Regions from separate parts of the Mesorhizobium sp. M0239 genome, predicted to be linked through region 3. Evidence: riboswitches for the same ligand, from Rfam matches in the RefSeq annotation. Region 3 holds a riboswitch; each other region holds the start of a gene.

The links. Region 3 has a riboswitch for thiamine pyrophosphate ahead of thiC (phosphomethylpyrimidine synthase ThiC). Riboswitches for the same ligand answer to the same signal wherever they lie in the genome.
Region 1: linked by a shared signal. The riboswitch ahead of NKI99_RS26270 (YkoF family thiamine/hydroxymethylpyrimidine-binding protein) and the one ahead of thiC (phosphomethylpyrimidine synthase ThiC) in region 3 are both predicted to bind thiamine pyrophosphate.
Region 2: linked by a shared signal. The riboswitch ahead of thiB (thiamine ABC transporter substrate binding subunit) and the one ahead of thiC (phosphomethylpyrimidine synthase ThiC) in region 3 are both predicted to bind thiamine pyrophosphate.

Annotation. Positions count from the first base shown of each region.
Region 1 covers NZ_JAMYSG010000029.1:54,158-57,427, forward strand. The annotation lists gene NKI99_RS26260 (ABC transporter ATP-binding protein) at 1-114, opposite strand, end outside; gene NKI99_RS26265 (ABC transporter permease) at 111-872, opposite strand; gene NKI99_RS26270 (YkoF family thiamine/hydroxymethylpyrimidine-binding protein) at 968-1,558, opposite strand; TPP riboswitch at 1,567-1,680, opposite strand; gene NKI99_RS26275 (RodZ family helix-turn-helix domain-containing protein) at 1,876-2,196, shown strand; gene NKI99_RS26280 (formyltransferase family protein) at 2,241-3,270, opposite strand, start outside.
Region 2 covers NZ_JAMYSG010000013.1:158,488-161,757, forward strand. The annotation lists gene NKI99_RS16015 (ABC-F family ATP-binding cassette domain-containing protein) at 1-535, opposite strand, end outside; gene NKI99_RS16020 (thiamine diphosphokinase) at 537-1,196, opposite strand; TPP riboswitch at 1,284-1,398, shown strand; gene thiB (thiamine ABC transporter substrate binding subunit) at 1,442-2,440, shown strand; gene thiP (thiamine/thiamine pyrophosphate ABC transporter permease) at 2,684-3,270, shown strand, end outside.
Region 3 covers NZ_JAMYSG010000022.1:41,163-44,432, forward strand. The annotation lists gene NKI99_RS22475 (ATP-grasp domain-containing protein) at 1-1,063, shown strand, start outside; TPP riboswitch at 1,287-1,403, shown strand; gene thiC (phosphomethylpyrimidine synthase ThiC) at 1,507-3,270, shown strand, end outside.

The DNA of each region.
Region 1 (3,270 bases), on a different contig from region 3:
CGAGGGTCCAAGAATCGAGACGAATTCACCAGCGCCGACGCTAAGCGAAATATCGGCCAGCACGTCGAGCCGACCGAACGCCTTGCGCACGTGCCGCAGTTCCAGCCGGCTCATCGCCAGGCTCCCTTCCCGGCGGTTTCCTTGCCGGCCCGCTCCCAGGGCATCGCAAGGCGCTGCAGCAGTACAGTCAACCCGAACAGGACAAGGGTCAGGGCAGCGCTCACTCCGACGCCGGCAAGAACCAGGTCAGGACGGAAATTGTTCTTGGCGTTGAGCATGTAGATGCCCAGCCCCTTCGCGGCCCCCGCATATTCGGCGAAGATCGCGCCGACCACGGCGTAGGTGATGGAGATCCTCAAGCCAGCGAAGAAATAGGGCAGCGCCGAAGGCAGCCGTGCCAGCACGAAGATGCGCCAGCGCCCTGCCCCCATGGCGCGCAGCATTTGCCCGATCTCGGCCTCGGTCGACTCATAACCCTCGACCAATGCAACCAGCATCGGAAAGAAGGTAACCAGCGCCACCAGCATGATCTTGGGCGCCAGCCCGAAGCCGAACCACAGCACCACCAGCGGCGCGATGGCCACCAGCGGCAAGGTCTGGCTGACGATTAAGACGGGAAACAGCGCACGCCGCAGCGGCTGGAAGAAGTCGACCAGCATCGACAGCACGAAGGCGGCGCTGAGCGAACAGGCAAAGCCGAGCAGCGTGGCGCCGATGGTCGGAATGGCGTTGTCGGCCAGCGCCTGGCGATTGAGCAGCGCTTGCTCGAAAACGCGCGACGGCGCCGGCAGTATCGTCGGCCTGATGCCGGAATAGGTGGCATAAAGCTCCCACGCCACTAGGAGCAAACCGACCGAGATCATGGCCGGCATTGCCTTGACAAGAAGGCCCGCGATCGGGCGCGAAGCGAATGATGATGAGACCACGGGAGATAACCTTTGACGGCCGCGCGGAGGCGGCGGCAGCTTCAGACAGCCGACGGGCTGTTGGCCGAGACCGTGACGTCGAGGGTTACGTGGCCGGCGCCTGGTCCGAAGCGGCAGAAGGCCTCGTCCAGCGCCGAAAAGATCGCACCGGCATCACCGCGCAGTTTCGTGCAGAAATGCTTGGAACGCTCATAGACGCCGGACTGCTTGAGAAAATCGATGCAGCCGTAGATCTCGTCCATGTGGTCGTCGGTGCCCATCACATAGAGCGAGAACTGCGCCGCCGCCGGCTGGCCGGTGGCAGCAGCATTGCGCACCGCCGCGATGGCCGCATCCTTGCGCGGGCCGAGTGGCCCGACAGGCCCGCCAAGTGCATCGGAGCGGCAGATCGGATCATCCGGCTCGCCAGGGCACCCGCGCGAGATGGTGGCCGACAACACGCAATGTTTGCCGCTACGTGCCGCCGCCACGAAGAGGTCGCGCATGGCGGGAAACAGCACTTCGGGCGACCCGACCAGCAAGGTCGAGATGTCGTCGGTCTCGATCCTGAGCTTGTCGCGCCAGGGATCGAGCGCACCGAGCGCGCCAAGAATGACACCGACGAAATCGTCGGTCATGGGGTATAGGGAAATCTGTGCGCCTCAAAACATCGCCCGCCTCGCTCCGCTGGTATTACCCAGATCAGCTTCTAGGGTCTGTGGGCTTGCCGCCCCCGTCTCAGCCCCGACCGTACGGAGCACCCCTGTGGATGTGCGCCTTAAAGCATCATTCGAGTTCAAGGGAAAGCCGTTTTTTCAGAGCACTGCGCCAAAAGCATTGCGCCAGTCACGGTGCGCCTGAGCGGAATTTTGTCGGGAACCTTCGCCGCCGCGACCGGTTGTCCCCACAGTCGCAACGCGATCACTTTCGTAGAAAATAAGCGACGACTTCACAGAAATGGAGACAAACCATGTTCATGAAAATCCTCGCAGCTTCGGTTCTCACCATTGGTCTGGCCACGTCAGCCATGGCGCAAAGCGCCGGCAGCAACAACGCAAATGGAAGCGGCAGCGGCAAGTCGGTGACGGTTGAGCCGAACACGCCGGCTTCCCCGAATACGATCGAGCCGGACACTGTCGACCCGGGCACGACCAACAGCACGACTGGCACGGTAGGGGACATGAATTCGAACGCGGATCAGAATTGCCCGACCAACCCGCAAGGCGCGCAGCCGGACGCCGATGGTAACGCGACGGCGCCAACGGTAAACGATAATCATTGTGGCAAGTAACCACGTCGCAAACGGATGAAGCCGCTGGGCATCGCCCAGCGACTTCATCCGTTTTTCTGGTCCGCAGCACTCGCTTTGCCGAACAGCCGGATTTCTGGAGCGGGTCTCCCGGCGGGCGGGCGCGAAAATAGGTGTTTCGAATTGAGCAGCCGTTTGAGCACTCTACCGTAGGTAAAATACAGGACCCGACCGTTGGCGAGATCAAATTCCACTGTTCCCCACCGCCTGACCGGGGCCTTTCCTGTGCAGGGCCCCAGCCTTCTGATCTGGAATCCCAGCCTGACTTTGCGCGTTCCGATTTCAAGATAGATGCCTGGCAGAAGGCCAAGCACATGCCATAGCCGTACAACATGCTCGACCGACATGGCCGGCGAGATTATCAGGTGGCTGGGCTGAAGCCGCGCCCAGACGAAATCGCCTTTCGGTTGCGGCATTCCTGACAACAGCCCCCGGCAGTAGGTCGGCACCGCCTCGCTCACCAGAATCCGCATAGCGGTTGCCGTGCTGTCGACCAGGGCTTCTCTCGATGTCCAGTCAGCTTCGGAAAACGGCACCTGCCCGAGAATGTCACCCTCGTCAAAACCGGCGGACATCTTGTGGAGCGTGACGCCGCCATGAGCCGCATGCCGGCCGTCCACGGCCAAGCGCTGGATCGGGTGGGGCCCTCGATAGTCGGGGAGCAGCGCCGGGTGGAGGTTGACCCCGCCTTTGGAAAAATGGCCAAGAACCTCTTGAGGGATCAAGACAGGCAAAGTGTAGCAGACCAGCACATCGGCGCGGACGTCAGACAATTGCCGACCAAGCGCATTCCAATCGTAAGGGCGGCCAAATTCGATCAACTTGACAGGCGTGTTACCGATAAACCGCCTGAGCAGCAGCTTGCGTTGAAGCCTTCGCCGGAAATTGCCAATGCTGAAACCGGTGGGACGACGCCGGAACCCGGGCACGATGATCGCGCCAATTGCATTTCCAGCCTCTAGCCAGCCGGCGAGCAGAGGCCCCGTATAGTTAGAGATATCGAGGACAAAAACGGCTGTGATCGGCTCCGAGTGATCGGTCGATTCGATCGGCCTC
Region 2 (3,270 bases), on a different contig from region 3:
GAAAGCGGCGGTCGTGCGAGATGACGATCAGTGCCGAGGAGGTGCGGATGAGTTCTTCTTCCAGCCATTCGATGACCGAGAGGTCGAGATGGTTGGTCGGCTCATCGAGCAGCAGGATGTCTGGCTCCGGCGCCATGACGCGGGCAAGGGCAGCGCGCCTCGCCTCGCCGCCCGACAGATCGTTGGGCCGCTCCTCGCCCGACAGTCCGAGATGCTCCATCAGATAGCTGGCGCGGTAGGGATCGTCGGCGGGGCCAAGCCCGGCCTCGACATAGGCGCGGACGGTGGCAAAACCTTCCATGTCGGGCATCTGCGGCAGATAGCGGACGGTCGCCGAAGGCTGGCGGAACACCTCGCCATCCTGCGGCTCGATCAGGCCAGCGGCGATCTTCAGCAGGGTCGACTTGCCCGACCCGTTGCGGCCGACCAGTGCGATCTTGTCGCCGGCCGAAGCCGTCAAGGCGGCGCCGTCGAGCAGCGGCGTGCCGCCGAAGGTCAGTTTTATCCCGTCGAGGTTGAGAAGAGGCGGGGCCATGTCAGCTTTCAGGTAAGGGATAGGGATGAGCGAGCAGCATCGCGCGGCCATGGCCGAGCGCGATTTCGAGGCGGCCCCCGGTCTTGTCGGACTTGACCTCGTTGGAGATGGTCAGCGACGAACCGAACACCACCTTGACGTGGTTCAGCGGCCATTTGGCGCCGGTGACGGTCAGGCCGGCGAGCTCGGAAAAGCCGAGCACCGAAAACAGCGTGCCATCGGCATAGTCGAAGCCGGCCGTTCCGCGCAGCAGCGGGATGCCTTCCTGGGCGCCGCTGGTCAGGAGCACATCAGTCCCGGCCTCGGCCAGCCGCAGGGCAAGCGCCAGATGCAGGAAAGCGTGGTCGGCGCGCTTGCCGCCGAAAGCACCTGCGAGCACCAGGCGGGTCGCGCCGCGCTCGAGTGCGGCGGCAATGGCCAGTTCGCCATCGGTCTGGTCCTTTTCCGCCGGGAAGGTCCGGCGCGGCACGGAAGCGAGATCGTCAGGCAGCTCGGCTGGCACGGAATCGAAATCGCCCACCCACAGTTCGGGCACGAGACCCAGCAGCCGCGCATGCCCGATGCCGGCGTCGGCGGCGATGACGCGGGAGCCTTCGGCCTGGCGGTCGAGCCGTGGCGTGCGGATGAGATCGCCGCCAAGCAGGATGGTGAATGTGCTCATATCGTGTGGCCCTTACCAGCCCGGCACGGGAAACGGAAGGCGGCAAACTCCCACTTGCATGGGGGATCGGCCCGGCCTATGTGTCGAAACGCTCTAACGGGGTGCCGGACGCGATCTTCGCGGACCGGCTGAGAGGCAGTCTCGCCAACCCGCTGAACCTGATCCGGTTTGTACCGGCGGAGGGATTAGACGTTTCGGACAGTCCGACGCCTCAATTCCTTTCAATTCGAACGAAGGAGGCGCCGATGCGCACGTTTTTATACGCTCTTGTTTCAGCAACGGTCGTGGCCTTGTCCGGACCGGCCTTGGCCAAGGACAAGCTCACCGTCTACACCTATGATAGCTTCACCGCCGACTGGGGTCCGGGTCCCGTGGTGAAGAAGGAGTTCGAGGCCGAATGCGGCTGCGATGTCGAGTTCGTCTCGGTCGCCGACGGCGTCGCGCTGCTCAACCGCGTCAGATTGGAAGGCGCATCGACCAAGGCCGATATCGTGCTTGGCCTCGACACCAATCTCACCGCCGATGCCAAGGCGTCAGGCTTGTTCGCGCCGCATGGCGGCGTAACTGATGTCAACGTGCCGGGTGGCTGGAGCGACGATACTTTTGTCCCCTTTGACTACGGATATTTCGCCGTCGTCTACGACACCGAGAAGCTGAAGATCCCGCCGAAAAGCCTGAAAGAGCTGGTCGAGGGCAGTGCCGATGACAAGATCGTCATCCAGGATCCGCGCACCTCCACGCCGGGCCTCGGTCTGCTTCTGTGGGTCAAGTCAGTCTATGGCGACAAGGCGCCCGAGGCCTGGGCCAAGCTCAAGGCGAAAGTGCTGACCGTGACGCCGGGCTGGAGCGAGGCCTATGGGCTGTTCACCAAGGGCGAGGCGCCGATGGTGCTGTCCTACACGACGTCGCCGGCCTACCACATGGTCGCCGAGAAGACAGAGCGCTATCAGGCAGCGTCGTTCGAGGAGGGCGAGTATTTGCAGATAGAAGTCGCGGGTATCACCACGGCGGGGGCCAAGAACCCGCTGGCGGCCAAGTTCATCGCCTTCATGACCGGGCCGAAATTCCAGGATGCCATCCCCGAGACCAACTGGATGTTCCCGGCCGGCAAGACCGACAAGCCGCTCAATCCGGCCTTCGACAAACTGGTCAAGCCGACCAAGACCTTGCTGTTCAGCCCGCAAGAGGTCGCTGCCAACCGCAAGGCTTGGGTCGATGAATGGCTGGCGGTGATGAGCAAGTAGGCTTGCGAGTTCTTTTGATGTTCGCGCCACTCCACCCCCCTCTGGCCTGCCGGCAATCTCCCCCTCAAGGGGGGAGATTGGCAGCGTCGTTGCTGGTTATAGTCCGGCAACGTTGGAGACTAGCGGAAGCATGGGTGACGGCCGATCTCCTCCCTGGAGGGGGAGATGTCCGGCAGGACAGAGGGGGGCGCCAAGGAACGCAATCCTTTGTAATTGCCGCGATGGAAAGAATGGTGGTCCAGCGTGCAACGCGCGTCTGACCCCCGCATCACCGCTGGCACCCTCGCGCTCGCTGCAATCGCGCTGCTGATCGGCGGCGCGTTTGCTGGCCTGCTTTTCGAGGGCGCCCATGATTTCTCGGGCGCCTGGGCAACCTTCGATCCCTATCTGCTTCGCGTCATTCGCTTCACGCTCTGGCAAGCGGCGCTCTCGACGCTGCTTTCGGTCATCCCGGCGCTGTTCGTGGCGCGCGCTCTGTCGCGGCACCCACGTTTCTTCGCTCGCGCCTTCATCCTGCAGATCTTCGCCGTGCCGTTGGCGCTGCCGGCTATTGTCGCAGCACTCGGCATCCTGGCGCTTTATGGCCGTGCCGGCTATTTCGCCGGCGTGCTTGCCGTGATCGGCGGGGGAAGCTGGCCGGGCATCTATGGCCTGTCCGGCATCCTCGTCGCCCATGTCTTCTTCAACCTGCCGCTGGCGACGCGGCTGTTCCTCGAGGCGCTGCAGACCATACCGGCCGACCAATGGCGGTTGGCGAGCCAGCTCGGCATGGCGGCGCGGCCGGCGTTCCGGCTGATCGAATGGCCAACGCTGCGCGCCGCACTGCCCGG
Region 3 (3,270 bases):
TGCCGGGGACCATGAATCGATCTATGCGACAGTTGGCAAGCTTTGCCGGCATTTCGATCTACCGGGGCCGAACCCTGAATCGATTGAACGAAGCTGCGACAAATTCAAGCAACGCCAACTCCTCGCGCAGGCCGGCGTTCCAATACCGGCTTATCGGTTGGCAACGAATGCGGCGGAGGTAGAAAGCTCGGCTGCAGAGATCGGCCTGCCCGTGATTCTTAAGCCGGCAGTAGGCAGCGGCAGCATCGGTGTCCGATTGTGCCGCAGCCTCGAAGACGTAGCCGAACATACGACCTATCTATTGGGCGGAAAACACATATGGCGGTCTACACCGAAAATACTCGTCGAAGAATTCGCACAGGGCCCGTTCTATAGCATTAATGTTATGGGGAATGAGGTCGTTGCGATTTGCGCCAATGACTTTGGTCCCCTCCCCCATTTCGTCATACGTGAGGTGACGTATCCGGCCCTGCTAACCGATCAGGAGCGTGAGCGCATCGCCGATGTTTCGCTGAGCTGTTTGCGGGCTCTCGGCCTTGGCTGGGGGCCAACTAACATTGAACTCCGGTGCACGAAACGCGGTCCAGTTGTCATTGAAGTCAATCCGCGTCTTAGTGGCGCGCCCGACCCTCAACTGGTCCAGTTAGCTTACGGTGTCGACCTCGTCACCGAGCACATCAAGCTTGTCATTGGCGAGGAATGGGATCTGCGCAAAAAGCATTCGCATACTGCGGCCGCGCGATTCCTGCTTCCTGATCAAGATGGCACCCTGGACTGGATTGGTGGCGACACTCAGGCAGCTGCTATATCAGGTGTGGCCGAGGTCAAATTGAATGTTGAACCCAAGACACCGATCGTCAGGAAGGGGGATTTCCGAGACTGGATTGGACATGTCATTGCCACTTCGCCCAGCCGTGCTGAAACCGAGGGCGCCCTTCAGCGAGCCGTCGACTTGATCGATTGGTCGATCACCCCTTTTCCGGCGACAATAGGAGGTGATCGAGAGCACGATGTTTGTGGGGCGTTCGGGCGGCCCACCAGTTCTGTTCCGATCAGGCATTGACGGCTTAAGATCCTTGAAACGCAGCAGTTCCGTCTACGTCAATGTCACATCAAGTTTGACGAGGCAAATGCAGCTTTGGCCACACCTGCCCTATCTCCCGCGGAACTTCTCCGCGACCCGTGGCGAGGCCGTCGGCCCAATTTGGGCCCAATTTGATTGCCGCCCACCGCCGCCGCAGGACGAACATGCGCTTGACAAGACAACCCCGGCCCGTTCAACTTGAGGCATTCACCAGGGGAGTCCCGGCAAGGGGCTGAGATACTGCTGGCTTTCGCGGCGCAGTGACCCGTTGAACCTGATCCAGTTCATACTGGCGTAGGGACGGTGCAAGCGCTTTGCGGGAGTTTACGCCCGAGGTCCTGTTTCGGCAGGTCGACAGAAGCGTCTTTTCATCCTTCCGGCACAGAACTGGGTCTCCAATGCATGAGCAAAGGAGCCTCAAGATGAATGCCCTTACCCCCGCCGTGTCGACGGGACCGCTGCCCGCCTCGCGGAAGATCCACAAGCCCGGCACCATCCACTCGCAGATCAAAGTGCCGATGCGCGAAATCTCCGTCCATCCGACAGCCGGCGAGCCGCCCGTCACCGTCTACGATCCGTCGGGCCCCTATACCGATCCGGCTGTCGAAACCAGCATCGAAAAAGGCCTGGCCCGGCTTCGCCACGAATGGATCTTGGCCCGCGGCGATGTAGAGGACTGTGACGGCCGCCATGTCCGGCCGGAGGACAACGGATTCGCGGCGGGCGAACGCCTGACGCCGGAATTTCCCATTCGCCACCGACCGTTCAGGGCCAAAGCAGGCAAGGCGGTGACGCAGCTTGCCTATGCGCGCGCCGGCATCATCACACCCGAAATGGAGTTCGTTGCCATTCGCGAGAACCTTGGTCGCGAGATCCTGCACGGCAAGCTTGAGCGCGACGGCGAGGCTTTCGGCGCGACGCTGCCCGATTTCGTCACGCCCGAATTCGTGCGTGACGAGGTGGCGCGCGGACGGGCGATCATTCCCGCCAACATCAACCACCCCGAGAGCGAGCCGATGATCATCGGCCGCAATTTCCTGGTCAAGATCAACGCCAATATCGGCAACTCCGCCGTCACATCGTCGATGGCTGAAGAGGTCGAAAAGATGGTGTGGGCGATCCGCTGGGGCGCCGATACGGTGATGGACCTGTCGACCGGCCGCAACATCCACAACATCCGCGACTGGATCGTGCGCAACGCGCCGGTGCCGATCGGCACGGTGCCGCTCTACCAGGCGCTCGAAAAGGTCGCTGGCATTGCCGAGGATCTGACCTGGGAGGTGTACCGCGACACGCTGATCGAACAGGCCGAGCAAGGCGTTGACTATTTCACCATCCACGCCGGCGTGCGGCTGCATTACATCCCGCTGACCGTTGACCGGGTCACGGGTATCGTCTCGCGTGGCGGCTCGATCATGGCCAAATGGTGCCTGCACCATCACCGGGAAAGCTTCCTCTACGAGCACTTCGCCGAGATCTGCGACATCGCCAGAGCCTACGACGTCTCCTTCTCGCTCGGCGACGGCCTTCGTCCGGGCTCGATCGCCGATGCCAACGACGCGGCGCAGTTCGCCGAACTGGAAACGCTCGGCGAGTTGACGCAGATCGCCTGGGCAAAGGATTGCCAGGTGATGATCGAGGGCCCTGGCCATGTGCCGATGCACAAGATCAAGCAGAACATGGACAAGCAGCTCGCTGTCTGCGGCGAGGCGCCGTTCTATACGCTTGGCCCGCTGACGACCGACATCGCGCCGGGCTACGACCACATCACCTCAGGCATCGGCGCCGCGATGATCGGCTGGTTCGGCACCGCCATGCTCTGCTACGTCACGCCCAAGGAGCATCTCGGCCTTCCCGATCGCAACGATGTCAAGATCGGCGTGATCACCTACAAGATCGCCGCCCACGCCGCCGACCTGGCGAAGGGGCATCCGGCGGCAAAACTCAGGGACGATGCGCTTTCCCGCGCGCGCTTCGAGTTCCGCTGGGAGGACCAGTTCAACCTGTCGCTCGATCCCGAAACGGCGCGGTCTTTCCACGACCAGACCTTGCCCAAGGAGGCGCACAAGGTGGCGCATTTCTGCTCGATGTGCGGACCGAAATTCTGCTCCATGCGCATCTCTCACGACATCCGCGCCGAGGCACAGAAAGAGGGCATGGCGGCGATGGCGGCGAAATACCGCGAG